DNA from 2 places in the Pseudoalteromonas sp. RWi3 genome. Region 1 is predicted to be linked to the other one. Evidence: predicted binding sites of a transcription regulator. Region 1 holds the regulator's gene; the other holds the start of a gene.
The links. Region 1 encodes sigma-54, which starts transcription at its own class of promoters, with help from an activator protein. Its sites were predicted from a motif close to GTTGGCACGNNNNTNGNNT; they were not measured.

Region 1 (3,177 bases):
ACTCTTTATCGTTAAGTTTATCAGCAATTGTTGCTAACGTCTTCAAATGAAGTTGGCAATCTCCATCAGGTACGATCAGTGCTACAAAAATATCGACAGGACGATTATCAATTGCATCAAAGTTAATGGGGGTTTCACTCACTAAGATTAATGCTAGAGGAGATTGTGCGCCACTCATGCGACCATGTGGTATAGCAATACCTCGACCTATGCCTGTGCTACCAAGCTTTTCCCGATTTAATAATGCGTTAAGGATCTCTTGCTGTGTGAGGTGAGGAAGCTTTTCATGAGCCAATTGGCTAATAAATTCTAGAATTCGTTTTTTGCTATTAAAAAGGACCGCAGCTTTACTGCAGTCCTCAGAAGTAAGTGAACTTAATTTCATAGTATTAGTGTCGAGCGTGCTTCTCTTTGTGTTTTATTACTTGGCGGTCTAATTTATCAATCAGTCCGTCAATCGCAGCATACATATCTTGATGTTCAGTTGAAGCAAATAAATCAGCACCGCTAACATGTATTGTGGCTTCTGCTTTTTGACTTAATTTTTCTACGTCAAGAATCACATGTACATTATTAATACTATCAAAGTGCCTTTCAAGCTTCGCAAACTTATTGTGTACATAGTCTCTAAGTGAATCGGTAATTTCTACGTGGCGACCAGTTAAGTTAATTTGCATAAGCATTTTCCTTCTTTGTTTTTTACGCCTTAAATCAAACTCTTTCTTTGATTTGACGGTGGAATAGCTAGAGACTCACGATATTTTGCAATTGTGCGTCTAGCTACTTTGATACCTTGCTCAGCCAATATATCTGCAATTTTACTATCACTCAATGGTTTCGCTGAGTTTTCTGCGCTAATAAGCTTTTTGATCAATGCACGGATAGCTGTAGAAGAGCATTCCCCGCCATTTTCGGTGCTTACGTGACTAGAGAAAAAGTACTTCAACTCAAAAATACCACGTGGTGTATGCATATACTTTTGAGTTGTTACGCGTGAGATAGTTGACTCATGCATCTCGACCATTTCTGCTACATCATTTAGTACCATCGGGCGCATAGCTTCGGGGCCGTGTTCAAAAAAACCTTGCTGCTGTTTCACTATACAATTAGTTACTTTGAGTAATGTTTCATTACGGCTTTCTAAGCTTTTAATAAACCATTTTGCTTCTTGCAGATGCGAACGAATAAACTGACTGTCACTGCTCGATTTTACTGAGCGAGACATGGCGGCATACTGGCTGTTCACTCTAATTTTAGGCATGCTTTCTGGATTTAATTCCACCATCCAGCGCCCTTTAACTTTTTTCACTGAAACATCAGGGATAACATACTCAGACTCTTCGCGCACAATAGTATCTGCGGGCTTAGGGTTCAAGCTGTGTATCAGTGTCATGACTTCTTTTAGCTCATCTTCTTTAAGCTTAGTCTTTTTCATCAAAGTGCGATAGTCACGACTTGCTAAAAGATCGATATGCTCGGTTAAAATCATTTTAGTCTCTGCAAGCCATGGCGTTGCAGGGTCGAATTGATTCAGTTGTATACATAAACACTCTTGTAAGCTGCGTGCGGCAATCCCTATTGGATCAAACAATTGGATGCGTTTTAAAACAGCTTGAACTTCATCAAGTTCTATTTCTTCTTCGTTATTATCTTTGTTTAAACTTTCAACAATGTCTTCGCAGCTCAATGTTAAAATACCCGATTCATCAATCGCTTCAACAATAGCAATGGCTATGGCTTCATCGGTCGGGCTAAATGGCGTTAATTGTAGCTGCCACATAATGTATTCATGCAGCGTTTCAGTGGAAGCACCTTGGTAAATAGACTCATCTTCAGGCATTGGTCCTGATGAGCTAGAAGGCGCAGCGCTCATGTACTCATCCCATGTTACATCCATGGCCATTTCGTCGCTGACAGTTTCTTTACTGAGTGCTTCACTACTTTCTTGTTCGTATTCACTTGGTGTTTCATCAGCAGATGCACTGACTGTTACTTCATCAGTGTCTTGTTTTTGCTCATTTTTGCCTGCAGTTTCATCACTAAATTCATGCTCCTCAACTTCTAGTAAAGGATTACTGTCGAGTGCTTCCTGAATTTCTTGTTGTAGATCCAATGTACTGAGTTGCAACAAACGAATAGCTTGTTGTAACTGAGGTGTCATTGTCAATTGCTGGCCCATGCGCAGCTGGAGTGATTGCCTCATTTATCTTTAACAATCCTTTTATTATGTAATCAGAATTAAGTTTAGCAGATAGTTAGCTGAACGTTGGTTTATAGCCTAAATTGCTCACCCAGATAAACATCGCGTACTGTTTGGTCGGCAAGCACATGTTCAGGAGTGCCTGAAGCAATTAGCTCACCATGAGAAACAATGTAGGCTTTTTCACAAACATCAAGGGTTTCTCGTACATTATGATCTGTAATCAACACCCCGATGCCTCGGTTTTTAAGGTGTTCAATTATTTTCTTTATATCTAACACTGAAATTGGATCAACACCAGCAAAAGGCTCATCTAATAAAATAAATTTAGGGTTTGCGGCTAATGCGCGTGCAATTTCAACTCGGCGGCGTTCACCACCTGATAACGCCATACCTTGGCTATCGCGAATGTGTTGTATGCTAAATTCATCCAGCAGGCCATCCAGAGCTTGTTCTCGGCCTTGCTTATTTAAATCGTTTCGTGTTTCTAATATCGCCATCAAGTTTTGATAAACCGTTAATTTACGAAAAATAGATGACTCTTGCGGTAAATAACCAATACCTAATCGTGCACGGCTATGCATAGGCAGTAATGTAATGTCGTTATCATCAATGCTTATTTTGCCTTTGTCGCTCGGTACTAAACCAACAATCATATAAAAAGTGGTCGTTTTACCTGCACCATTTGGGCCTAGTAAACCGACAATGCTTCCTGCACTTACTTCTAAACCCACACTCTTTACAACTTGGCGGCCTTTATAGCTTTTAGCTAAAAATTCAGCTTTTAACGTACTCATGGCTGACCTTTTGACTTTGCTTTTTTATTTTCGATGGGCACTAAAATAGTATGTACGCGGTCATCTGAGTTTTCATCTTTTTGCGCACTAATTAGTTGCTGCTCCATGTCGTAAGAGATGCTTTTAGCATTGATCTTTTGACCTGCTTGAGTAACCTGGGCATCACCAATTAGGGTTAAG
Region 2 (3,177 bases), on a different contig from region 1:
CTCTTCTATTTTTACAGTGTGACCATCCACACGAATTTGATCTGTTTCCTCAACACGATCGCCTAACTTTGCCACTTTACCGTTTACACTTACACGGTTAGCGTCAATGTACTTTTCCATTTCACGACGCGAACCAACACCGGCTCTCGCGAGGACTTTTTGTAGCTTTTCACCTTGTATACTCATTCGGATAGTTCTCTCACAGAAGGATCACTCAATAACTGATCAATCTTACTTATTTGCTGCTTTGGCAGTTCAGGTAAGTTATCAAGACCAGTTAACGAAAAATAATCTAAAAATTGTTTTGTCGTTGCATAAAGAGCTGGTTTCCCTGGGACTTCTTTATAACCAACGACGTGTACCCACTCTCTTTCAAGCAGGGATTTCATTATACCAGAACCCACAGCGACACCCCGTACTTGCTCTATCTCACCACGGGTAATTGGCTGGCGATAAGCTATCAATGACAGCGTTTCTAATAAGGCACGTGAATATTTTGGAGCACGCTCTTGGAATAAGTTACTTAACCAAGGTGCAAGACTTTCACAAGCTTGAAAACGATAACCACTTGCGACTTCAACCAAACGGATACCACGTGTTTGGTAATGTATTTGAATATGCTCTATTGCTTGATTTACGCGTGCCATAGACACACTCAAATCAATTAATACGGTGTCTTTAATGTATCGTTTATTTAATGGTTTTGGCGCAACAAAAATCGCTGCTTCAATGATCTCAATGAGCTGCTCATCACTTACTCGTTTTGTTGCCATCTATAAAACCATTAATTAATGTTCGCGGAACTGATTAACCACTTATTATGACAGAATACACCGATTGTTGGAAAAATTATTATCTAAAAACCCAAAAAAAATGCCAGCAACTATGCTGGCATTTTTATGTTTTATTAAAAAAATTTTAATTAACTGTTTTTCAACATCTCAAGCGCTTCATCTTCAGCCACTTCACTACCGTGTGCCCTAATGTAGCTCATAAACTCACTTTTGCTCACACGCTTATCTTTATTTGCATCTATATAACCAAAGTGGTTGGCGATGTCATCGTCATTTGCTTCAACCACAGAAATAAAGCCATTGCTGTCGTTATCTAATGATGAAAAATTACTTTCAATTGGGTCAAATTTTGCTATCTCTGCTTTGAAAGCTGATTCACTCACTTCACTATCGGTGGCTACTTTACCTGTATTTAGCTGAGTATAAGTTGAGAACTCCTCACGACTAATTTGCTCATCCATATTGGTATCAATATTAGAGAAATGTGACCAAATATCATCATCGTCGGCTTCTACTTTTGAAATATATCCATCGTTGTCATTATCTAGACTACCAAAATCACTACTGATTTTGTCCATTGATGCATTTGATGAACACGCACTCAGGGTAAGAGCAGCCAAAATAGTAGATGCAAGTGTTAACTTTTTCATAAGAGATTCCTTGTAATAAATTAAATTCACTTAATTTAATACAAGTACCAAGCCACAATCTTTACTTTTAAAAATCAACAAGATAAAACAAAATGAAATTTAAACCTGAAGAAACCATAAAAACTTTTCAGCTTTTCTGTAAAAGTTTCACACACAAAAAAAGCGCTGTATAAGCGCTTTCTTAATCAAATTTTGCTATTAGATAGCAGCGTTTTGGTAACGCTTAACAAAATCAGTCACCACTTCACCATTACAACGCAGTGAGTTTAAGTTACCGATTTTTGCCCTAACTGGCTCAAGGCCTTTTTTAACAGCTGTAATACACAATTGCGTTTCAGTTTGGTCATTTTCAGCAAATACTTGAATCATTTTTACGTCGCGGTTTTTCATCTCAACTTTTTTAGCAATTGAACGAATATCTTCACCATTACACAAAATGCTTTGCGAATAGCGCGATAAAAAAATACCGTGCTTAGAAGCTACTTTGCGGGCCGCAGAGAAACCTTCATTTGCACTGATTGAACATAACTTTGATTCAATTTTTTTATCTGCACTAAAATATTCAGCTGCTTGAGTAACCTGTGAGAATGATACTGTTGCAACGAAAATAGCTAAAAGTTGTTTTTTCATGACTGACCTGTATAAAATGGTTTGAACGGGTTTGTTTCGCGCATTATATATACAGAAAAGCACAAATCAATTGAATAATTCATTTAATTTTTTATTTAATGGAAGGTTAACAATGTTTAATAAATAATCATCATTTGAACAACATTAAACCAACTTTACGTAATGAATAAGCACATGTATCAAGCTCATTTTGATGATAGAATTTAGTAAAACACATACTCTTTCAGGCCAAACATATGAAAGTCATTTCTTTTAACATCAACGGGCTTCGTGCTCGTTTGCATCAACTACAAGCAATCATTGATAAACATCAACCTGATATTATCGGCTTACAAGAAATTAAAGTGCATGATGAAGCTTTTCCTTTAGAAGATGTTCAAAAAATGGGGTATCACGTTTATTTCCATGGTCAAAAAGCACATTACGGTGTGGCTATGCTGTGTAAAAATGAACCTAAGTCCGTATTTAAAGGTTTTGCTACAGACACTGAAGAGTCACAAAAACGTATGATCAGTGTAACCGTCACACAAGAAAATGGTCGCGACCTAACTGTTATGAATGGATACTTTCCTCAAGGTGACAACATCAATCACGAGACTAAGTTTCCTTATAAGCGCCAGTTTTACACTGATCTTATGAATCACCTTAATACTAATCATAGCGCTGAGGAAGATGTCATCGTCATGGGTGATATAAATATCTCTCCGACCGATTTAGACATTGGAATTGGCGAGCCAAACCGTAAACGTTGGTTAAAAACCGGCAAATGCTCTTTTCAACCAATAGAACGTGAGTGGCTAGCCACATTAATGAATTGGGGCTTTAAAGATACCTACCGTGAGCTTTACCCTGACACAGGTGAGCAATATTCTTGGTTTGATTACCGCTCTAAAGGGTTCGATGACAATCGAGGCTTACGCATTGATGTGGTACTTGCAACCCCTGCATTAGCTGCGCGCTGTACTGATGCAGGTATTGACTACGAATTAAGAGGCATAGAAAAACCGTCTGATCATGCACCTATTTGGTCAACTTTTAGTTAATTTATGATGTTTAATAACCCTGAACTCACAGCGCTTATTAGCACGAATACGCAGTTAGTT

Region 2: a site for sigma-54 is predicted at 1,483-1,501, ahead of ACFI4Z_RS15330 (EF-hand domain-containing protein). Genes of this name have one in related genera too.

The regions. Positions count from the first base shown of each region.
Region 1 is NZ_JBHNYL010000011.1:39,416-42,592, reverse strand. It holds gene ptsN (PTS IIA-like nitrogen regulatory protein PtsN) at 1-385, opposite strand, end outside; gene hpf (ribosome hibernation promoting factor) at 390-677, opposite strand; gene ACFI4Z_RS13985 (RNA polymerase factor sigma-54) at 707-2,203, opposite strand; gene lptB (LPS export ABC transporter ATP-binding protein) at 2,272-2,997, opposite strand; gene lptA (lipopolysaccharide transport periplasmic protein LptA) at 2,994-3,177, opposite strand, start outside.
Region 2 is NZ_JBHNYL010000014.1:23,323-26,499, reverse strand. It holds gene rluB (23S rRNA pseudouridine(2605) synthase RluB) at 1-186, opposite strand, end outside; gene scpB (SMC-Scp complex subunit ScpB) at 183-773, opposite strand; gene ACFI4Z_RS15330 (EF-hand domain-containing protein) at 923-1,444, opposite strand; gene ACFI4Z_RS15325 (exonuclease III) at 1,643-2,074, opposite strand; gene xthA (exodeoxyribonuclease III) at 2,311-3,117, shown strand; gene ACFI4Z_RS15315 (energy-coupling factor ABC transporter permease) at 3,121-3,177, shown strand, end outside.